2 regions of the Brevibacillus sp. FIR094 genome follow, and region 1 is predicted to be linked to the other one. Evidence: predicted binding sites of a transcription regulator. Region 1 holds the regulator's gene; the other holds the start of a gene.
The links. The regulator LexA, encoded in region 1, represses DNA repair genes until DNA is damaged. The targets are predictions, from matches to a motif close to CGAACATATGTTCG.

Region 1 (12,098 bases):
TTCTTTGTCCAAATCGACTTTTCGCTCTCGCAAATGGGAAAACAATTGCTTGTTCATTTCTTGTTTCAAATGCTTGCGAAGCGCTTCTACCCGTCGATGATACGGCATATTTGCGAATTGCTCCAAGAAGCATTGGAGAATAAAATCACCTGGAATGGAAAATACTTGCTTCGTTTTGTTGTATAAAAAGCTGAGCTTCTTGAAAGGAATTCTCGTTTCGACGATATGCCGAATGTATTGCTCCAGCGCCTCCCGACAAGCGAGCGATCCTTTGAAGCGAAGTCTGTTTCGCGTCATTTCTTGCTGGCGCTCATCCTGCCCCTCTTCGAAGAACAATTGAAGAGGCTTATCGGGACTCACGATTCTCCATCCTTTTGGCAGCAGAGGCTTCACAAGACGCGCTGCCCAATCTACAAAGGTAGACTGTTGAACATCATCGACTCCCAGCTCAGGTAAAACCTCGGATATATAGGTAAGAAACATCCGGTTAGGCGCAAACACCATGAACTTTTTGGACATCATGGAATCCTGGTAGTTATAAATCAAATAAGAGAGTCGGTGCAAAGCAATCGTTGTTTTTCCGCTCCCCGCTACTCCTTGCACAACAATGGGCCGTTCTTTTTCCGCCCGGATAATATCATTTTGCTCGGATTGAATCGTAGCAACGATGTCTTTTAGTCTGCTATCGTTCGCTTGATTCAGATTGGCTGCCAAAAATTCATCAATGAAGCCCTCTTGCAAAAATTCGTCAGGATGCCCCATTTCGCGATTAATCGTTTCTTTTACCGCTCCATCATAGATGCCTACGATCTTTCCGTCTTCGATCGCAAAATTACGCTTTAATCGAACTTCACCACGCACGATCTCGCGTCCCATCCGGTAAAACGCTTCTTTGCTCTCTCCGGTATAATAAAGACTGGCGATAGGCGCGCGCCAATCCACGACCACAGAATCAAACGTATCGCTGCGTACAATTCCCCGTTTTCCTATGTAGACCTGATCCAGCTCGTAGATTTCATCCTTTAAGAAATCCACTCTGCCGAAATAAGGCTTCTCTCGACCCTGATCTTCCAGGTAGCGCAATTCCTTAGCCTTTTTATAGTTAACGACCTGTTTGACATAATCATCTGTTGCCTCGTGAATATCATTGCGAAGCTGCTCCATTTCTTCGTCGATCGCTGAAATTGTTTCATCCAGCTTTTTTTGTTCCAATTCATAATCACGATGCTGTGTACTCACATTCATTCCCCCTCACATGTATCGTGTCATTGAACGCATCAGGACCATTGCCTAGCCAACCATATTCCAACCGCACAAGAAAGTAGACCGACTCCCAAACTGAGGAGAGCGTACAAAGTGCCACGCAATAGGTGGCCTTCTCCCCAAAAAGAGACCACTTCCAAGGAGAAGCTAGAGAAAGTCGTAAATCCTCCCATGACCCCCGTTGCAAATAAGAGATAGAGTGTCGGAGATAAAAAGCCACGTTCTTTCCCCAGCACGAACAAGATGCCGATGATCAAAGATCCACAAACATTGGCGATCCAGGTTCCCCACGGCCATCCCGGCTGATTCGCGAGCAAAGACAATAGGTAGCGCAAAAGAGAGCCAACTGCTCCACCAACCGCCACAGCTATCCACGCCATCGCTTTCCCTCCCTTGCTATCAATGCCTTATGTTTGTCACAGAAAAAGACACCCTAGCGTCAAGCGAGGATGTCTGTCGTATCAGTAATTGTTATCTTACTGTTTTGGCTTATTTTCTTCAAGGTCTTCCACATATCGGATGGAATCCAAATTTGCTCTCAATGAAAGCTTAACGGCGTCAATGTACTTTTGGCGCAATGCTTTTTGTTCGAGCTTTTCCTCTTCGGTCAAACCTTCTTCGCGCGATTTTTTGACCAATTCGTTGATGCGTTTAATTTCTGCGTCAGATACCACTGCTGGTTCCTCCCACTCTGTAGTAGTGCCGCTTCATTATACCACATTCGAATGATCCCGCAAGACAGCCGAACACTTACGGAGTATCGGGAAGGATGAGAGTCTGACCTGGGTAAATCCTGTTGTTCTCTAAGCCGTTCGCATCCTTAATCTCTATTATATAGTCGCGAACATCCATATGCTCGTCTGTATTGTATTGAACTGCTAACGACCATAGGCTATCTCCAGATTGTACCGTTACTTCTATGCCTTGTGGATCCTCTATTGGAGAAGAAGCAAACACTAGTTCGGTCAACAAATAAAAAAAGAGAGTAAATGTAATAAGAAACAAGAGAGCTTGTCCTCTCGTGATACCAAAACGAACAAGACGTTCTTCTTTTTTCTCGAAACGATTACGTACTGTCAATGAATTCATAATAATGGCCTCCTCACAAACATATGTTCTGATCAGTAGCCTCATAATAAATGAGAACATATGTTCATGTCAACAATGAATCGAACTTATGTTTGTCGAACGCAAGCTCCCATGGTATAATATAGGAAAATATGTTCGAGAAATCAGGGGTGTCTTTCTATGTCAAAATTATCGAGTAGACAACAAGCCATCATCGAGTTCATACGAAAGGAAGTTCGTGATAAAGGATATCCGCCTTCTGTACGTGAAATTGGGGAGGCTGTTGGACTAGCTTCCAGCTCAACGGTACATGGGCATTTGGCACGCTTGGAGAAAAAAGGCCTCATTCGTCGAGATCCTACCAAACCTCGTGCCATCGAATTGCTATCAGATGAAGATCGTTTTCAAGACAATTTCGAAGACTCAGTCGTCCGTGTGCCAGTAATCGGCAAAGTAACCGCTGGACAACCGATTACAGCCATTGAGGATGTGGAAGAATACTTCCCGCTTCCAGACAATATCGTGACTTCTGACAAGGTCTATATGCTGCGCGTCTCCGGGAACAGTATGATTGATGCCGGGATTCTCGACGGAGACTACGTCATTGTTCGCCAACAGCACGTAGCGAACAATGGTGACATTGTCGTAGCCATGACAGAAGAAGATGAAGCGACCGTTAAAAGATTTTTCAAAGAAAAAAATCACTTCCGTCTCCAACCGGAAAATGCCACGATGGAACCGATCATCCTTGAGCATGTCACCATTCTCGGTAAAGTCATCGGTGTTTATCGACTCATTCACTAGTTTCCACGTAAAAAAGGACAGCCTAGGCTGTCCTTTTCGTTTTCTATCTATTATCTGGCGATAAAAAACCAGATGATCATCGTAACTTGCAGGATCACTTTTACGACTGCACTTCCCAAAAATCCGATCAGTGAGCCTACGCCCGCTTTCACTGCTCGCTCCATCGACTGCTTCTGCACCACCAACTCTACGAGAACGACGAATACGAACGGCAAGATCAGCATACCAAACGGTGGGAAAACGAAAATCCCGAGAACAATTCCGACCGCAGCAGCAATGGACGACCACTTGGACCCTCCGTATCTTTTCACGAAATACATATTCGTCAGCAAGTCAGCACCGTAAAGCAGAATACTTAGAACGACCATTCCCCACCAAAAGGATGCCGGCAATCCCGCTCCCGGGTCTGCAATGAAAAAGTGATAGAGCAAAAAGCCCGCCCACAGTAATATCGTATCAGGTAAAACGGGTAAGAAAATTCCTGCGATGCTTAGCAAGAACAATAACACAACCACTACCCACAAAAATATTTCCATCTACTACACTCCCTTCCTTTAGGTATACGAGTGATTACCGATTTCGTTGCGTACTTATTCACTTTTGTCTAAACTATTTTAAAAGAAAGTAGACAGGGAGGTAGTCTCATGAGAAATTGGCATGATCTCTCTTACTTGGGCAGAGGAACCATGCGTCAAAAAGCAGCGTGGGAAGCGATTCAACAGACGCACATTATGAAAGTACTATCCGATTACCGTCCAGTGCTTGCCGGAACCATCCCATTGGACATTGACGTCAAACAAAGCGATCTGGATATTATTTGCGAGAGTCATAATCTGGAACAGTTTGAGCAGGCTGCTCGTACAGCATTTGGCTACTTGCTCGGATTTGAAGTGACACACCTAGATGTAAAAAGTATTCCCACGTGCGTTATCTCGTTTTTCACAGCTGACTTTTGGTTTGAATTGTTTGCTCAACCGGTAGCTGTCGAAAAGCAAAACGCCTATCGTCATATGGAAATCGAAGCACGATTGTTAGAAATAGGAGGCTTGGATGCGTACCAACACATCAGGGCTCTGAAGCAAAGCGGCATCAAAACAGAGCCTGCATTTGCTCGATACTTTCAGATTCCGGGTGATGATCCATACGAGGCCTTGTTGCAATTGGAACCGTTAACCGAACAGGAATTACAACAAAGAGTTCAGCTCCTGCAAAAGGATTAATTTTCGAACAAAGAGCCAAATCTACTGCTTGAATGTATACAGGAAATGAAAATCCCGTATTCAATAATAAATACGGGATTTTTATCATTCAGTTTATCTTGTTTCAAGTTTCACCTAGTCGAATGCAGTTCATTCGTTACACATTACTTACCTAATTAAACAGAATTATGAAATCTATCGTTAAAAATGACATGAAATATTCGCCGAAATATATTGCACAACAATTAGTGAAGCTTTTTACTAAAGGACCTTGGTATGCAGTGGGTTTTACTTTAATTTCATGAGAGCTAGAGCTTATGTTTCATCATTTTTCTTCTTGTTTTCTTCGTCGTAAGTTCATGAAAGCATAATCTTGCCCTAAATCTGGGACAAAATTATGCATTCATTTCGTTCCATATCAAATGGATTTATTTTAGACCAGAAGAGATAGCTTCCCAGAATTTTTGATCTTCCATACCGATCGCATATGTCGATACACCAGCTAACTCGTATGTTTGAGTATAATGCGTCTTATTTTTTATACTTGTTTCGTCTTCATACCATACGACATGTTTAAATCCTTCAGAATCCGTGTAATTGAAATACATTGAACCAGAAACCTCGTCCCTAACTGGTGTTGCTCCTGTAGTAGCAATTAGATCCGAAATATTTTTCCACTCTACTAGGGAATTACTTTTATTTGTAGGATCAGATAAGTTCCAATCATTCCCGTATTCTGGAATACCCATGATGACCTTTTCGGAAGGAATATAGTCGATAGAGAATTTAAGAGAAGATTCTATCCACGGAGCACTTGCTACAGAACCTGGATCACTCCAAACCCCATGCTCATCATAAGTCATCACCTGTATATAATCAGCAGCATTTCCTAGTGCCTCATAATCGAATGCTCCAGTCCAATCATCTGAAGGATCGTCTGTGGATTTTGCTGGAACGGAGACCATCGTTAGAAAGTTGTTGGCTCTCATCGTTTTCGAAACCTCTTTGACGAACGCAGTCAATGCCTTACGGTCCTTTGGCAAAACAGCTTCGAAGTCAATGTTAATGCCTTTGTACTTATTTTTTTTCACAAGAGACAGCATATTTTTTATCAGGGTGTTTTTCGCTTTGGAGTTAGTGAGCACTTGATGTGCAATGTTACTATCCCACCCGTTTGCGCTATAATTGGACACCAGAGCGTATGGTAACACGTTTACCGAATTTGCGTAGGAGACAGCTTGCTTTGGTACATTTCCTACAATATTACCGTTACTATCTGTATTCAGGGTATCAGTAGAAATTTGATTCATGTATGTATGGAATTGGCGAAATTCTATTGTAGAATCACCAGTATAATATCCAAGAATAATTTTAGAGTCAGCATACGATTTCGCAGCAGGAACGAAGAACAGAGAAGCTAGCGTGGTTGTGATTATAATAACTTTTTGAACCTTTCTGTCATTCATGTAAATAGCCTCCTTTGAGTCTTAGAGATTCCAGCGATAAAATAATAAAAGGATTCATCCATAGTAACAGGTATTTCGGTATCATTTTACCTAATCTTTCAAGAACATTGTTTAAGTATTTCTTGAGTTTTGGTTATGTTTTACGTTGTACCTAAAAACAAAAAAACAGTCATCACAACTTCTCTCTTGTAATAACTGTTTTTTTGGACCTTTTATGCGTGTGAAGTTAGCGGATAACGAAAATGTTCTGTCTCCATTTTGAACGAGGGACGAACAAATAAGACATCATCCGTGGTTGTCATCAAAGCAGATTGGATCTTCTCATTCTCACTATCCGGCATAAAGTGAAAATGAATGAGCGCTGTCTCAGGCGATACCAAATGAGAAATAACCGCTTCTATATCAACTGGCTTTTTACTTACCAAATCAAATACATGCAGCTGGTCATCCTCGCGTTCAAACAATACGATCACATCCTCCTCTTCGAGATAATAGATCGCATCCCGAAAAGCGAGGAGAAAGTAAAACATCAACAGATGCTCACTATCCTTGACGCCCAATCTCGATGATACGGGGATTCGCTTGGCGGCAAATTCCTTCATGACAAGATAATCAGCCTCGCTATCAACATCCAGCTTGCGCAAGACCGATTTTTGTTCTACTTGTTTTTTCAAATCAGATGCCAACAAACAAAAACTACTTTCCTGTACGCTCTCAAATCCAAACTTCGGATAAAAATCGAGCACGGTATCATTGGCATACAAATAAATAAAATCGTATTCCTTCCCATACGTTTGAATAATATGGTTCATCAGCTTTGCTGCCAATCCTTGATTGCGATGAGCTGGATGAGTCATGACCGTTCCTACCTGAAGCGCCTTATAGTCCTTACCATTGATGTTCACGATCATCTTACTTACGGAAGCGTTGGCAATAATCTGATCCCCATCCAGATAGGAATAGCAGACATAGTTATCGTTCCAAAAGCCCTTGTTATACCATTCTTTAAAATTGAGCTGAAAGATCTGCATAGCGAGGTCATTAAAGCTTTCCTTGTATGTTTCGACATGCTTGTAGTCGCTTATCAATGAATAGTCACTCATGTTCAAACCTCCGATTTTTTGTTTTGTACTTTTGTCATCATCCATTCCTTTTCAGCAATCCCTTCTTTCCAAATAAAAAAGACCACGAGAAGAACTCCCTTCTCATGGTCAAATTTATCGTTGTGATAAACATACCTATCCCTACTAGAATAGATATGATGCATTAACGTGAAATTTGTTTGAATGAGATATAATGCCTTCTAATCGCTTTTGAAAAAAGGTACAAAAAATAAACCAAGGGCGCGCCCTTCATTTGACCTTTTCCCCTATAAAATTCGTTTGAATTTTATTTCGCGATTATCAGTTTCATCATATTCAATCAAAACCTCTTTTCACGTTAGGTACTTTTACTATATTTGACTTTCAAAAAGTTGTAAATGAGCAATCCAATTTCTTTCTTTTATTTACGCTTATTTTGTTCTTTCATGTGAATGAGCTGTTCCGTTTCTACATCAAAAGTACCTATCTCATTCTTAGGATCTTTGTCGTATCCCCATACCGAGACTTTCTTGGCGGTTCCCTCCACTTGATCCCAAGCTGCATCATCCACAATCACGAAAAGATCAGCATAGCTCCGCCCATCGCCAATGATCACGTTGCCTTGATACGTGAGCTTGTTCGGACCAATATTCAGATTGGCCGTTTCAGTTTTGGCAAAGTATACTCCTGCATCACTTGTGATCTGTGGTAAGGCATCGATTGGTGTCGTGTTATTCCCTTCATCTACTTTTCTTAGCAGTTCCTTCTCCAGCAGCGATTGGGCCATCGTTTTGTTCATGACCATCGCATTTTGTTCTCCAACAGTAACCATTTTCACATGGTAATTATCAGTAGAGAGCACATCTTTCGACTGTTCTGTTAATGCTTGATCAATTTGCTGTTCCGTTCCATACAAGATAACTCCATTTGCATCCTGGGAGCATCCTGTAAATAAGACAGTCGCAACAAGCAAACCCACACCCACACTGAATTTATTGCGTAATTTCATGATGACTTTCCCCTTTCTCTCTCCTGCTAGTCCAGCAAGTATTACTTTAATGGTCGATCGAGATCATTCCCATCGACTTTCCTTACATATCCACTTACATTATTGTAAGTATCGTTATACAAAAAAGCCGTTTTCTTATATAATTACAAATACTCCCTTTTCGAAAAGGAAAGGGAACACCGTTTTTAAAATGGACCTCGAGGGGGGTGTACCAATGGCGAATGCTCTCAATTTGCCACATACCGCAGCAGCTCATGCAAAGCCTAGAAATAGTGAGGCGATACTTTGCATGAGGTGGTCTCTCGTTTAATCGAATCATCGCCTTCATTTGCGTATCTCATTTTCTATTTCTTGGCTTTGCCCCTTATTTGTCTATCTATAAATAAGGAGCGAGCAGAAATGAAATGTGTGAAAGCAAATTTAATCCTTCCTGAATCGTTACTCGCAGAAATTCAAAAGTACGTGCAAGGAGAAACCATTTATATTCCAAAGACAAAAGTAACCCATCAAAAATGGGGGACGCGCACTGGCGGGAGAAAACTCCTGGATGAGCGAAATACAGCTATTAAAAGCAGCTTTCGGGCTGGGACGGCTATTTCACAGTTGGCGGAAGAATACTTTTTGTCTACAGAGACGATTAAGAAAATCGTGTATACCAAATAGACGACGTTTATAAAGCACTGACAACCTTTCCATTCAAGTTGTCAGTGCTTTTTTATGGCGAGTTTTTTTGCGAAATGTCTTCTCCCTTTCTCCTCTCTTGCAAACACACTAAAGTAAAGAAGAACCCACCTTACAAGACAGAAACAGGAGGAACCGTAATATGGAACCTTTCATCCATACGCATCAGTATCACTTCATTAAATCACGCGTTCAAGCAATCATGAACGCCTATGCGACTAGTACAGATGTCAACGTGATTCGAGCTCGCAAAGAAATCGCCTATGAAGAAATCTTTCAGTTGTTCCCGAACATGACGGAAGAGCAAAAAGAGATTTTGCATCCCATTGACTCGATGAAAGAAAAGGCAGAAGGAAAGCACTTTTTGTATCAGCTTTCACCGTTTGTGATTCCATTCCCTGCTCCCACAGAGTCTTCCATTAAGAAGCTCTTTCCAAAGGTAAAGAAGCTAAAAGTCTCGAATTTAGCTGAAATTGATTTTTCAGAAACTTCTTATTTGAGCTGGCTAGACACTGCCACGGAAAAGAAATATATTGTCGCTTACCACGAAGGAAAACTGATCGGCATTCACGGACAGTTTACAAACGTAAACAAAAAAGGAGTTTGTGCGATCTGTAATCGCCTAGAGGAAATCGGCATGTTCGTCCTTGAAGCCAAAGGCTCTGGGGATGGAACGTATTTGAAAAAAGGAAACTACATTTGCCAAGACAGTGTGACCTGCAACCAAAATATTATTTCGTTAGATAAGTTAAACGATTTTATCGCGCTGATGGTGAAATAAATCTGCAACCAAAATGAAAAGTCCGCCGGGTCTCCATGCCAGGCGGACTTTCCTATATGTCCCCTACTTGATCTCGTTCAGACTCTCTTCCAAACGATCCCACGTTTGGGTGATGCCCTCTAACATGCCCATGTCCATGACAGTTTTGAGGGCTTCCGCAGATACATATTCTGAACGGCTAACCAGCTTCGTTTTGCCATCCATATCGATGAATTCCATCATAACCTCTGTCGAAGGCATCGTATCATTTGTGTTGCCTTCTGCATCTGAAAAGTAATCGGTATAGATGATCTTTTCCGGCTCGACAATTTCCTTATAAACGGCCTTGCCCCAAGATTCCATGCCGTAAAAATCACCTTGATTCTTATCGACGCATTTCATGCAGTAGTGCCATACCCCGCCTGGTCGGAATTCAACGTTACAAACCGGAAGTTCCCAGCCTTTCGGTCCCCACCAACGTTTGAGATGCTCAGGCTCCTTAAACATCTGGAACACGAGATCTCTAGGCGCGTCGAATACACGCTCTAGTACCAGCACCCGCTCATTCTCTACCCTTGAAACCATTGCGTTTCTTGACATAGTAATTCCTCCTCATTCATTTGAATGGATCTCAAGTATTTTCCTTGTTTTGCAGTTCCCGCAAATAGTCTTCCAGATTATCGAATCTTTCTTCCATAACACGCTGGAATGACTTCACCCAAGAATCCAGCGCTTGGAAGGGCTCGGGCCTGAGTTTGTAAATTCGACGGTTGGCTTCGGCCTTCATATCCACGATCCCGTTGTCACTAAGCACCTTCAAATGCTTCGAGGCTTGGGGCTGGCGAAGCCCCAAGTGTTCGGCGATTTCCCCTACAGTTAGAGGACCATCGCGCAAAAGTTCGACGATTTTCATACGATTCGGTTCAGCTAAAGCACTTAGCGTCGCCATGTCCATGCCCGGATTCATCCCTGACATGTCACTCACCTCGTTACATGATGGATTCTACGTTCATCTCATCCCCCTCAGCGTTATTGTGATCATCTTGTTAGGTAAAATATACACTGAAGGGAATATTCCTGTAAAGGAATATTTAAAGAAATTACTGCAAGTGTATCTCCTTTCATTTGTTGGTAGTTTAATAACTGCGACACTGACATTTCATTAGCAGATTTTTATTTTCCGAATTTTTCGTATTTTATATGTTAACTAGAGCGCATTTGTGTTATCATTGGTTTGAAAGTTATATTTTTCCATAACAGGAGGTGAATAACAATGTTGAAGAAATTACTTCAAAAAATTGGTGCTAACTCAATCCTCCCATGCCCTCGTGAGTGCATACCAGCAGGAAAACATTGCATGTGTCCCGCGTAATGTTAGATAGTACTTAGAAAGGCCGTCCCAGCAGCTATGTGCGTGGCAGAGGGATGGTCTTTTTCCGTCTGCCTATCATCCTAATTTCGTTCGTCTTTTATAGCAGAAGACTGTATATGAGGGGGAAGAATTATGAAAAAAATTGCTCTGTTTGGTATTGCTGCTGCATTATTTCTATCGCTTTCATTTCCTGGGGTAAGCAGCGCAAAAGAACAACGTGTCCCATGTGAAGCTGACGGATATTGCGGATGGCCGACCTATAACGTTTAACACCAAATGAAATAGTGAGGTAAAAGAAATTAAAGTAGATTGTGCATCGTTTATTGTAATCAAACATCATTCACCGACAGTTTAACTATCGGTATGATGTTTTTTTTCATTCGTGATACCATTTCACCAATTAAACCATTTAATGGCGGATCAAATTAGCAGGGAGAAGAAAGCATGAAAAGTCTTTTGAAAATGATGATTGGTTTGGCCTTTGCTTTTTGGTTCTGTATTCTTTGGGCCTGTAAATCGCTTCGCGCCAGCGATATTCCAGTAACCATTTCGACCTGGGACACGATCCTTTTCTCTTTCAGTTATCTCGTTTCTACGGTAGTAGCTCTTATCTATGTCAGGTTCAGGCCTAACGGAAAAATACATATCTTTTTGTCTATTCCTACACTTTTGTGGGGACTTTCTACTGCTCAAGTTTTTACCCATCAGTATCACCCCTATGATACGCTGATGAGTGTTATTGGCTTAATAGGCTCTGGAGTGATCCTGTTATTTTCGATTTTGATGCAGCGTAAATCCATGATTCGCTGGGGTGAAAAATGACTTTATCTTTTTCCGTGATTGGGCTGACTGCAAGTCTGCAGAATTACAAAATTCTAATATCTCTTCAGAAACCCCAGCTTTGCATTGGTCAGATCAATGTGTGGAGGTATCTTGAGAAAATAGACTCCAATTTAGACGAAATCACTTCAGATTATTTCCAAGTCCTTCGAACCGGCTTGAAACTTTGACAACGTACACAATTTGTAAGTAAAAATCATGTTCTTATAATCACTTACCCACGATAAGATGGTAATACATGAAAAAAAATTATCATGGAGGTGAATGATCATGCTGAAAAAGCTTCTGAAAAAGTTAGGTTCAAAATCTTCAAACGAGCCTTGCGGAGACTCATGCATTATTTATCATGGCAGATGCTTATGCCCTTGGTAGTGGGAGCTAAGTTCCAAGAAGGTTGTCCCAAATGCCATGAATGTGGCTAAGGGATAGCCTTTCTTCGTTGTTGGACATGACAGGTAACAGTTTATTGCATGCCCAAATTTTCCACTTACTGTGATATCGCCCTTACATAGCTACTCAATTTGCATAGCTTGAGTTTGAGGTACTTCCTCATA
Region 2 (12,098 bases), on a different contig from region 1:
TGCAAATCATCGAAACGAATACGACGGTTGATCGATTGGCCGTATCCTTTCGTCACTATTTGCAATCGCTTCCACATGCCAAGCTAGACGACGCCTATATAGCCGGGCGCAAGAAAATCGGAGAGGTCCACAGCAAAATTGGACTTGCGCCAGAATGGTATACAGGCTCTTACTTACGGGTGTATGAATATTTGATTCCAGCAATCGTTAACACTTATTCGAAACGTCCCCAAGAACTATCTTCCGTCCTGTTGGCACTCATGAAGATCATCACGCTTGATTCGCAAATTGTCCTCCAATCGTATCAGGAGGATAATGATTACAAAGTCATTGACCGCCTGGGCGAAGTTCTGGAGTTAGTGATTCAAATCGATAAATTCAAGCATGTGCTGGACACGCTTGAGGATACAACTGAGGAAGCTGGCAATGTGGGTTCTGCTGCCGAGCAACTAAGCGAATCTGTACAAAAAGTGGCTCAATCAGCCGTCTCTGTCGCAGAGAGTGCCTCCACTACAATCGAGCAAGCGACGATAGGCAAAGATATTATCCAAGAGTCATTGACCAGCTTTCTTTCCATGGCAGATGAATTCCAAGAGATGCAAACAAAAATTTCGCAGCTAATGACATCCATTACAGAAGTTTCCCAGGTCGTCCAAGTCATACGCAATATTGCCGATCAAACCAATCTTCTTGCATTGAATGCGTCGATTGAGGCAGCACGAGCCAACGAACATGGACGCGGCTTTGCTATCGTGGCAGATGAAGTGCGAAAGCTCGCCGAACAGACCAAGCAATCCGTTCAAAGCATAACAGCCACAATCAACAATGTTCAGAATGAAGCTGTTCAGGTAAAAGAAACGGCCACTCTCATGAGCGACCATTTTAACGATAAAGTGATTCAGACACGTGATGCGATCGGCATATTAGGAGATATTGTGCAAAATATTGAGACTGTCGGACATTCCACCGGACACATCGCAGCATTGGCACAAGAGCAGTCTGCTGCCACAGATGATATTTCGATGCGCATATCGCAAGTCCAGGCGAATATGGAGCAGGTCTCTTCGCACGTCTCGAATGCAGGTAAAAACGTCTATGATGTTGGCGCTGGCATTAGCAGCCTGCACAAACTGAGCATCGCACAAACGAGCCACTTAAAGACCAAGCATTACTTGCGCATCGTCAAAACCGACCATCTCTTATGGAAATGGTGGCTGTACAACTTCATGCTTGGGTATCACCACATTGATGAAAAAGAACTCGTCGACCATCATCAATGCCGCTTGGGGATTTGGTATGACGAGGCCCTGAACAATCCATCCGTGAACACCTTGCCCTCTTTCAAGCAATTAGAAGCGCCTCATCGCCAGTTCCACGAAACGGTTCGGCGGATTTACACCCTCGTCAAGCAAGGAAAACAAGAGGAAGCAGAAGCTACGTTTGATACACTAGAAGATATCTCACACCGCATTCTTCACCTACTGGATCAGTTAGCCAAAGAAGTTTCCTAATGCTATTATCTTTACGTCTTTTTCTTGCCCGGCTGCCTTTTAGAGGCAGCTTTTTTTGTTTGGACACGGTTTAACTCAGTGGCAGACAGTGGTCTCGTACGAGCGTTGTTTCTCCTGACTCCTTTGGCTTTGGCAACTGACTTGCTAGTTCTCCCTGCTGATCTCGCTACCCCGACGCCAAACGCTTGCAATGCCCAGACAACCGGATACGAAATCGAGAGTCTGCCATTGGCTGAACCAGCAAAATTCACGGCTGCGGCGTAATTGCCCGCAGTCAGCCAAACAGAGCCAGAATCTCCAGGCAAGGAGATGGGAACCGTACTCCTGATGACCGTCTGATTCTGAAAACGAATGGTCCCCAGCCCTCCGTAGCTCCCGTAACTAACATCAACATCGGTGTGGATCGATTCAACCGTTCCCCATGCCAGCCCGGATGAACGGCCCACTTTTTTCAATCTACGCCCGATGCCATACGAACGAATAACACCTGGTACTCTGCCTACTGTTGCATAACGAGGGGCAAGGAGTCGATTAGAAGTAGGGATACTAATCGCTGCATCCATTCGATTCACTGCATTTCTCCGAAGATGAACATAGCGGTACAAGCGTCCGACTCGATCTCTTCCCGAACGACCTCCGTCTGCTCCACCAGGCTGGATGGTCTCGGTATAGCCACTCGTATTGTTTCGATTCAGGACGTGATTGTTGCTCAACACAAACCGTTGGCCTCCTCGCGCAACGATTAACCCAGCCGTTCCGGACGCTCCTGGGTAGCCGATGCTGTAGCCAGCGATCACAGGTCTGATTCTGCTGCGATAATTCGTTGCAGAGGGACGTACAGCGGGATGACAATGGCACCGTCCAGAGGTGACAGTTCGAACAGGAACGGATACATGGGCTGTCGCCACCTGTCTTTTGACAAGGACGCAGCTCGGGCATACCTTCTTCACGGCGGCACTTGTATTGACGGTATACATCACAACGCAGGCGCCGCCTTTTTTATTTTTACCGTTTGCATAGCCAATCCCGATGCCAATTACGCCCGGCATTCGCTTCCACCTTTTGACTAAGTGCTTCTTGGCCAGGAGCGCTTCCTGAAAGGTTGCCATGGCATCCCTTCCTTTCTGGAGGTAGTTTGTTTTACATGGTCATCGTATGTAAAACTTGGCCAGCACTGTTGGACGCTTGTCATTGCAGGGAAGCCTTTTTTAAAATCGTTGCTCGAGCTGTCGTGGTGGGAGGAAACAGGAGAAAACACTTAGCTTCAAGGGCCACTCGCTGAGAGATTCACTGCCCGACTCCATGAAAAAAAGCGAAACCCGCGTCCAAAGTGGTCCATCCTGTTTCCCCTACGAACTTTCCGTGTTAATCGATTTTTAAAAACCTTAGAAAGAATGTCATCAGTAACGCCAGAGAAGAATATTTCCAGACGTAGCGACTTGTGGAGTCCTACCGAGCGGAGAAGGGATTCGCGGGCAAAAGAAACGCAACCGTGCCCGGTCTACGAAGCGGCTACCACTTTTGCGTTTCCCCGCGAATCCCTTCGGAGCGGGCAGTTCACACTTCCCAGCAGGACGGAGCCTGGAGCCTAGACTGGAAATATTCTTCTCTCCACCGCAGCCACATTTCCAACGCAAAAACCGCCACCTCCTATTAACCAGGAAGTAGCGGTTCATTTTTTGATATTAAGACGCTTCCGAAACAGTTACATTTGCCGGAGCAGTCTGAGATGCTTTTTTATTCGTATGAACGAGTAGAATGTTCAAGATGACTGCGGTCAAAGAACCTGTCACGATACCATTTTGCAGCATCATTTTTGCCAAAGTAGGCAGTTGATCAAACATCGCCGGAACTGCAGCAGAGCCTAGTCCAACCGCGATACTGCAAGCAGCGATCAGCAGATTTTCGTTTTTGTTCAGGTCAACCTGCGAGAGAATATTGATACCAGATGCAACAACCATCCCGAACATAGCGATCATCGCTCCACCCAATACCGCGTTAGGAATAACCGTTGTCAAAGCAGCCAGCTTCGGCAGTAGTCCGAGAACAACCAGGATTCCACCGGCACCAATCATCACATCGCGTGATTTAATACCAGTCAAGGAAACCAGACCGACGTTTTGCGAAAAAGCCGTGTAAGGGAATGCGTTGAAAATGCCGCCCAGTACAATTGCAACCCCTTCCCCGCGCAAGCCCTTGACTACATCTTGATCTGTTACTTTTGTATCGGTCACTTTACCGAGTGCAAAGTAAACGCCTGTGGACTCAGCCATGCTGATGATGTTGACGAGAATCATGGTAACAATGGCGACAATACTGAACTGTGGTGTACCGAAGTAAAACGGTTCAACCACGCTAAACCAAGAGGCTTCCGCTACACTCGCGAAGCTGACCATCCCCATCATGTAAGCTACAGCCGTACCGACAATCAACCCGAGCAATACGGAAATCGCACGAATAAATCCGGTAAAGAAACGATTAATAAGCAAAATGATAACCAACGTTCCTAAAGCCAAAAGCAAATTGTGCGGTTGTCCAAAGTCCGGCATGCCTTGTCCGCCAGCCGCATTGTTCATCGCAACGGGAATGAGCGACAGTCCAATGATCGTTACGACTGAACCTTGTACCACGGTTGGGAAAAAGCGTAGTAGCTTGCCAAACAGTGGAGCTGCCAAGACGACGAATATACCCGATATGATGATGGCACCGTAAGCAGTCGCTAGATTACTCGTAGAAGCAATCGCGATAATCGGTCCTACTGCTGTAAAAGTACAGCCTAGCACAACGGGAAGGCGAATCCCTGTATAACGCGTGCCTAGGACTTGCAAGAGCGTCGCAATTCCACATGTGAAAAGGTCGGCAGCTATCAAATAAGCGATTTGCGTAGGAGTCAGATTCAAAGCACCGCCGATAATCAACGGCACGACGACGGCTCCTGCATACATGGCAAGAATGTGCTGTAAGCCTAAAGTAACAATCTTATGTTTGGCTAGCATGAGTGAACCCTTACCTCCTATTGATTTATTGATTATACGCGTGCAGGCTCTTCTTCAATAAAGTGAATGCCTTCTGGTGACATTGATTCAATACGTGCCAAGGATTCGATTCGTACGCCAGCTTGCTCCAAGAGACCGCGGCCTTCCTGGAAGCTCTTTTCAATAACAGCGCCAACCCCGACAAGATGAGCACCGGCATCTTTGATAATATTCGTAAGCCCCACAAGAGCAGCTCCGGTAGCCAAGAAGTCATCGACAATCAATACGCGGTCTTCTTTGGACAAATACTGACGGGAAACACTAATTTGATACGTTTCCTGGCGGGTAAAGGAATGAACTGGAGCAGAGTATACTTCCTCTGTCAACGTGACAGCTTTTTTCTTTTTCGCGTAGATAAAGGGAACACCCAACGCAAAGGAAGTCGCCATAGCAAAATGAATTCCACTCGCCTCAATCGTCACGACTTTTGTGATTTTTTCACCAGCGAACAGCTCGGCAAAGCGCTGTCCGATCTTCATCGTCAATTCTGGATCTACCTGGTGGTTCAAAAACGCATCCACCTTCAAAACGGATGCCGACAGTACCTTGCCGTCCTGTACGATGCGCTCTTGTAATTCTTTCATCAATTCTTCCTCCTCGGGTATGGTTCCGGCCACTTTTTATACCTGTGGCCTACTGAAATATAGAAAGCCCAGAGCGGACAGTGTCACAAGCGGGCTACGTAACAAACCAACGCCAAGTGAAACTGTCCCTCTGGGCTTTTGTCCCTTAGGTGTGACACAACAATCGTGCCTGCGTCGCTCGGACCAGCTTTCTTTCAACCCTATTTTTAGAATAGGAAAGAAAGAAACGGAACCCTAGACGCACTTTCACTCGTAGTCAGGTGATTTACGGTCACCTGGTAGAAACGGTTGGGCCTTATTCCCAAAATTATACGAGCTACCATCTATTTATTTCGAAGTGTAATAACGAGTATTGACCAAATCTATCATAACTCTCGCGTTGTGAGCAAGCGTTAATTTTTGAAAACAAAAGGAAGCGCTTACTTGTCCATATAAAGGAAAGAGCCCTGATTTCTCAAGGGCTCTCGTGTTTATCGCTTCGGTTTTTTCTCCCGCATTTGAACGTTGATCTTTTTCCATTTATCCCTTTCAGCAGCTGCAAGCCTTGCGTCTTCTTTGCGCGCTAGATGTGCCAATTCGCGTTGAAGCTTCAGGTAGCTGTCAAAGCGTGCCTTTTCCAATGATCCAGCTTGGATGGCAGCTTGAACAGCACAGCCAGGCTCGCGCATATGCTTACAATCATTGAAACGGCATGTTTCCGCAATGGACTCGATATCGTCAAAAGCACCGCGGAAGCCTTCATCTGCCTCCCAGAGCTGCAGCTCCCTCATGCCCGGTGTATCGATCATCAGAGCACCACTCGGCAACCGGAACAGTTCGCGATGTGTCGTCGTATGGCGACCACGGTCATCACCTTCACGCACGCCACTGACTTTTTGCATCTCTGCTCCGCTCAATTTATTGATCAACGTGGATTTGCCAACACCAGAGGAACCCATCAAGGCAATCGTCTGGCCCTCGCCCAGATACGGTGCAAGCTGATCCAGTCCTTCTCCCTGCTCAGCACTGACTACATGAACAGGTACTCCGATCGCAACTGATTCTATCTCTGCCATACATGCATCCAGATCGTCACACAAATCTGCCTTGGAAAGCACAATCACCGGATTGGCTCCACTTTCCCACGCAAGAATGAGATAGCGCTCTATCCTGCGCAGATTTAAATCATTATTTAAGGAATTCACGAGGAAAACGGTATCGACGTTCGCCGCCACAATCTGCTCTTCCACAGTATCCCCAGCTACCTTGCGGGAAAACTTGCTCTTACGTGGTAGAACTCCGTGGATTGAGGCTTTCTTTTCCTCTGGGCGGGCACTGATCACTACCCAGTCCCCGACAGCCGGAAAATCTTCTCGTCCGATGGCTTCATAACGAAGCTTACCCGTTACTTCGCCCAAGAGTTCGCCATGCTCATTCCACAGACGATAAATACGTTTATGTTCGAGTGTGATACGTCCCACACTGTAGCCTTGCTCGGCATAAGGGGCAAAATGATTAGCAAAATACTCATTCCAGCCCATGGATTGCAATACTTGTTGATTGGTTAGTTGATTCACTGCGGATTCCCCCTGCAATTGGTTAAATATACGGCTATCAGCCAGAACCAGTCACAGTCGAATCCTCATTTGGTGAACGGTATTACTGTTCGCTTGAAAGGAGGATTCCTGTGACCCCGACTACGACACTCTGAACAAATTTGATGGCTACCATAAAACATCTCTCCTTTGCAAACCTACCATTCAGGTTTGGAATCATATTTCCCAATTATTGTACCATAATGAAACAAAATGCAACAGCGTCAATCTCCCCCGCCGCCGCCTCCACTATCTCCGCCACCACTGTCTCCACCACTACCGCTATCGCTTCCGCTGTCATAGCTATCCCAACGATCGTTGGAGTCGTGATTTCGATGATGGTGATTGTGACTGCTGTCGACATAGAAGGCTCCGCCCCCACTGTCTGAAGAGGAATGAGTGCGCCCACTTCCGCCTTTTGCGGCTTTGGACGCCAAGACAAATACTACGACCAAAAACATGATGACGATGACAATGAAGAACTCCATTGTTGTCCCCGCCCTTCCTCTTTTTTGAAGTTGTTTACCTATTTAGTATAACATAGTATGGCTGGAATAGGCTGGGGGCGTGGAGGATGATTCCTTTTCATCCGGCAAAATGTCCAGACACAGGTGCGATCGCCAAAATGTTATCCAACACAAATACACGATACGCCTTCCTCCTATAACAGTATGCTTTCAAGCTCCCTTTGCTCTCATCGATATGCACCATACGGATCGTACGCCTGCTAGCCTCTCCATCCTTCTTCAAATAGATGATCTCCACTGCTTGCTGCCGGGCTGCGTACCTTCTCAACTCCAGAATCATCATGCTGTCACCACCAAAAATGTGTCTTCTTGTTGTTGAGATCATCATACCAAAAGAGAACACACGTTCGCAAGTTTGTTTGCATTTCCTCAACAAAAAAGGCATGCGCCCTAAAAATGGGCACATACCTTATACTTGTTACAACTCAGCGCCTTCTAAGCGCACGTCCGAACACAATCAGAATCGGTGCCAACAAGATGGCCGCCGCAACCAGCGAAGCGCGAATCGAAAACCGGGTCCCGATCCATCCGACTGCCGGACCACCTGCCGTTTGTCCTAAGGCATTGGACTGGCCCATCATCGACAAAACCGTCGCTCTCACACTGCTCTCAATGTTCAGATTCAGCCACGTATCATACAGCGGACTGCTTAATGACTGAATCACACCGATCAACAGCAATGCTACTAACGCCCAGCTAAAGCTAGGGGAAAAGGCAAAAGCAATCATCGCTGCAATTTTGAGACCCGTCAACGTGAACATGCCCACAAGGACAACCCGCTCATTGTTCACATCCAGCCTTTTTTCCACAACGCTTACGACGATGAGGCCAAGTAAGCTTGCGAGTGCGGCAATAATCCCGAACCATATTGGCATTGAAATAGCAGCGAGCTCTGGAAAGCCAATTTCTGCGATCAAATGCGCTTCCCACAAACGGTCATACCCTTCAGAAGCTGCACCCGTAAATAGCGTCACGAACAAGATCAACACCAGAATCGGCTGGCTGCGAATCACTTTGGCACCCGAAGTCCACGTCTGAATCATTTCCTTCACGTGGGAAGCACCTTGCTCACGCTCACGAGGAATAAAACCGGTCTCCTTCATGAACAGAATCAGAAAGACACCAAGCCCCAGATACATGAGACCGCCTATGATGTAAGGCAAATTGGGAGCGAGTGTTGCCAATGCCACACTAAGTGCAATCCCGAGCAGATTCCCAAACAAGGAGTAACGCTTGGCCTTCATGAAAATCGTACCGATCTTCTCTTCTCCAACCTCATCCACAATCCATGCAGTATCCGCTCCACTGATAAACGTATACCCGAGACCACTGACGACTTGCGAAAATAAGACCAAGCCGAAGACAGAAATAAACGGTACCCAAGCATCAAGCGTGGGAACAATCCCCTGCATTGCAAATCCGATTCCCAGCAAAAACATCCCGATAATGACGGAGCGACGGCGGCTGTACGTATCCGCAACTACTCCTGTTATCCCTTCAAACACCAACACGGATAACTCCAATACCGTCCCGATCAAAAGCAATTCAAACGGGTTAAAACCCAGTGTCACAATGTAGTAAAGCGCATAGGTCGTGAACATGGTCGTATTGGCCAGGGAAATCAAAAAACTTTTGATCGTATATACTTTTGTGGCATTCATAGACATGGAAGCAGTATCCACCTTTTTTAGGCAGATGACACGTTCCGTTTTCACATACTGATTGTTACTCTAGAATCCTCTACTGTGCAAAATGCGTACGCGTCATGCTGCCGTTCATATTTTTCCTTCCTGTGTACTTGCTTGCTCTGAATAGTGTTTTTAACATGTGATATACACCTCCGAAAGTAATTATTGCTATTATAGAATTTTTCCAATTCCCACACAATGAAAAAAAGCTGTGCAGCATGATTGGACACACTGCACAGCTTGATTATGAAGCACTTACGCTTTTTTTCTAAACAGGCCAACAATGGAGATCAGCAGCGCCAAACCAGAAAGTACCAATGGTAAGGTATTGTTGCTGCCTGTACCAGCAGCTTCTCCGGCAGGAGCGGTTGCTGGCTTTTGTTCTTGTCCATGCTCATGCCCTGCTTCGCCTACACCAGCCTTAATGGTAGTAACAGACGCTGGCGTTTTGGAATCCTTGTCCCCTGTCCATTCCACAACCTCGCCATTTGCATAGGTCTGATAAGCCTTCCAAGCTAATTGGCCCTCTTCTTTCGGGTTTGCCCCGACAAACGTGAACTCTTGGAACTCATGCGCCTTGATTCCGCCTTCTGTTGCTGTCCACACAAGCGCTGTGTTCACACCGTCTTTATCTTTTTCGAATTCATAGCTCCAGCCCGGAATCGGTTGCACAGTATTTACCTTCACACCTGCCGGGAATTCCAGCTTCACTTTTGTCGTATTGACGTCTTTTTCAACCGGGACACGCACTGAGTATTTTTCATAGGAGCCTGTAGTAGTCTCTTTCGGATATACGTTCACATGTGCTTGTGCTGCTGTCGCCAACGTCAAAACTGCACCTGCTACCAGTATACTGCTCATCCATTTTGTCATTTTCATCGTATGAAACCCTCCCTAGTTATTATCATTTTGAATCACGGCCTGATTATTTGTCGTCGCCGTCGGGTAGTTGATCTGGCTCATCCAAAGTCCAGCCAGAACGGCGATAATCCCGAATACAATCTCCCAACGCAAGTAAGCCGGCTCCAAGGAATTTTTCGTCCGCCAACGTCTTGTTTGCCTAAAGGCTAGAAGAAGCATGAGACAGACACTTACTATTTTTCCGTATAACAGATAGCTCCATGCCGTTGTACTCTGGAAAATATTCATGACATCCGTCTGCACGATGAGCATGACAACACCCGTCACGACAGCAAGCACTGCCGCTACAGCAACTGTCTGCAAAAAGAACCTCTTGAACGACTCCTGTCCTCTTTCCGCCACTTTGACTGTAAGGAGCAAATAGACAAGTGCCCCCATCCACACGGCGACCGTCAATACATGCAACAGTCTCAGCAAAATGGACAGCCAGACAGGAGCAATCCCCCATGCATGACCACCAAAAGCTTGTGCGCTGATCACGAGAATCCAGATTCCCACATACCAGCCGGACACCATATTAGGGATCGCCATCAATAGCAGTAATGCAAAGGACACCAGTAGCATGATCGCAAACGGAGACTGACTGAGCAAGTTCCCGTCCATCTGCCACAGTGCTTGCGTAAGTGATACAGCGGTTAACGCTTCGTCATACAAGAACCACAAAAATATAAGTCCGATGATCGCCAAACTCCAGCCTATTTGTCTGCCAATCCCGATGAGCTGGGCAAGCGAAGGCAAGCCATGACGCTGTGCTGCCCACGCTACCAGATACAAGCCGCCACCTACGAGAATAATCCCTTGCGCTAAATAGCGGTACATGATCAAGTAGCTTGAATCTGCTTTTTGCTCACTCGGCGGAACCACGAACGCACTTTTTTGTCCGATGGAAAACGTGAGCTTCTCTTCGATCGGATGCCCGTCCTCGGAAACGACAGACACGATAACCGAATACGTCCCCCAAGCCAAATCGCTCGGCAGATTCACATTCAACTGCGCGGCATCACCCGGCTGCAATGTCGGCCGCTCCACGTTTATTTCCTTGCCATTCCAGTCAAATAAACGCACGTTAACAAGATCGGGCTCCAATGTTTCGGTAAACAACGCAGATATTTTCCCTGGATTCTCCTTCAGTACCTCACCATCTTGTGGGGAGCTGCCCATTAAGCCAGCATGGGCGTAAGCAGTTGTCATACCCGTTGTCAGTACAAATAAAAAGGCGAGCAAAAACACAACTGCATAATGTCTGATGTTATCTGTCACCCTATCACCTACTTCCTTATTTCGTCTTAATCCTATCAAAATAGTACGAGAATCTATATGGCTCCATCGGGCTATCTGATGTGGCAAAGTGTTGAAAACAAAAAAAGGCATGAGCGGAAAATCTCTCCGATCCATGCCTTTTCAAACGGTATTAGGAGGATTTTACAATGCTTTGTGCGAGAAATTCCAGGACGAGTTTGTTAAATACCTCTGGTTGATCCATCGGTGGGATATGGGCTGAGTCAGGCAGGATGACTTTTTGTGCGCCTGTAATCCGTTCAGTCAATACATCGGCGATCTGTAAAAAATCGGGATAATCCCGCGCTCCTGCAATAACAAGTGTCGGGGCTTCGATGTTTTCCAAACGCTCTATTGGTGAGGGGGATAACGTTTCCAATCCAGCGCCAAACTCCGGCAGCGAAAAGGCATGTCTGTTGATTTCTTTAAAGCGGTTACGGGCTTCCACAGCTTGCTCATTTACCGGCTGACCAGGACCGTCAAACCACATTTGCGTCGTCATTTCCATCGCTTCCTCTGTCGTGCCACGCTGACATACTTGATTGAATCGTTCCACATCGTGCAACCTTTGTTCACTTCTTGGGTGACCAAACAAGCCTGAGGCGACTAGAATCAAACTACTCACCATTTGTGGATAAGCAAGGGCGAACTCCAGCGCGACCATTCCCCCAAACGAAAGCCCAGCCACATGTGCTTTCTCGATACCAAGCCCTAGCAGAACCGCTTTCACGTCGTCGTACAAGGTAAAAGGAACGTCAGTCGCCAGTGTTTTACCGAACCCGCGGATATCAAAGCGAACAACCTTATACCTCTGTGCAAAAGCTTGCAGCTGGGCATCCCATAGCCTCGTATCCAAATTGAAGCCGTGGATCAATAAGAGCGGTTCGCCTTCCCCTGCTACTTCATAGTAAATACGTGCACCATTCGCTTCGAGAAAGCCAGTTCGTACAGCCTGCCTGTTTTCCATTTTTTCTCACCTC

Region 2: the regulator LexA is predicted to act here: its motif matches at 7,568-7,581, upstream of ACQ5DJ_RS08455 (WYL domain-containing protein).

The regions. Positions count from the first base shown of each region.
Region 1 is NZ_JBEAES010000007.1:221,878-233,975, forward strand. It holds gene ACQ5DJ_RS08165 (HelD family protein) at 1-1,239, opposite strand, end outside; gene crcB (fluoride efflux transporter CrcB) at 1,278-1,643, opposite strand; gene ACQ5DJ_RS08175 (DUF896 domain-containing protein) at 1,740-1,937, opposite strand; gene yneA (cell division suppressor protein YneA) at 2,014-2,352, opposite strand; gene lexA (transcriptional repressor LexA) at 2,512-3,135, shown strand; gene ACQ5DJ_RS08190 (DUF456 domain-containing protein) at 3,186-3,671, opposite strand; gene ACQ5DJ_RS08195 (DUF4269 domain-containing protein) at 3,780-4,355, shown strand; partial or broken gene ACQ5DJ_RS08200 (TetR/AcrR family transcriptional regulator) at 4,535-4,639, shown strand; gene ACQ5DJ_RS08205 (glycosyl hydrolase family 18 protein) at 4,763-5,800, opposite strand; gene ACQ5DJ_RS08210 (GNAT family N-acetyltransferase) at 6,013-6,903, opposite strand; gene ACQ5DJ_RS08215 (lipoprotein BA_5634 family protein) at 7,304-7,891, opposite strand; gene ACQ5DJ_RS08220 (CD3324 family protein) at 8,291-8,554, shown strand; gene ACQ5DJ_RS08225 (FusB/FusC family EF-G-binding protein) at 8,715-9,353, shown strand; gene ACQ5DJ_RS08230 (SRPBCC domain-containing protein) at 9,417-9,932, opposite strand; gene ACQ5DJ_RS08235 (ArsR/SmtB family transcription factor) at 9,964-10,308, opposite strand; gene ACQ5DJ_RS08240 (hypothetical protein) at 10,837-10,974, shown strand; gene ACQ5DJ_RS08245 (hypothetical protein) at 11,149-11,526, shown strand.
Region 2 is NZ_JBEAES010000008.1:32,135-44,232, forward strand. It holds gene ACQ5DJ_RS08420 (protoglobin domain-containing protein) at 1-1,511, shown strand, start outside; gene ACQ5DJ_RS08425 (hypothetical protein) at 1,523-2,620, opposite strand; gene ACQ5DJ_RS08430 (hypothetical protein) at 2,912-3,148, opposite strand; gene ACQ5DJ_RS08435 (nucleobase:cation symporter-2 family protein) at 3,197-4,507, opposite strand; gene ACQ5DJ_RS08440 (xanthine phosphoribosyltransferase) at 4,540-5,130, opposite strand; purine riboswitch at 5,364-5,465, opposite strand; gene rsgA (ribosome small subunit-dependent GTPase A) at 5,601-6,686, opposite strand; gene ACQ5DJ_RS08450 (hypothetical protein) at 6,929-7,192, opposite strand; gene ACQ5DJ_RS08455 (WYL domain-containing protein) at 7,290-7,514, opposite strand; gene ACQ5DJ_RS08460 (MFS transporter) at 7,657-8,898, opposite strand; gene ACQ5DJ_RS08465 (YcnI family protein) at 9,175-9,798, opposite strand; gene ACQ5DJ_RS08470 (copper resistance protein CopC) at 9,814-11,100, opposite strand; gene ACQ5DJ_RS08475 (alpha/beta fold hydrolase) at 11,252-12,085, opposite strand.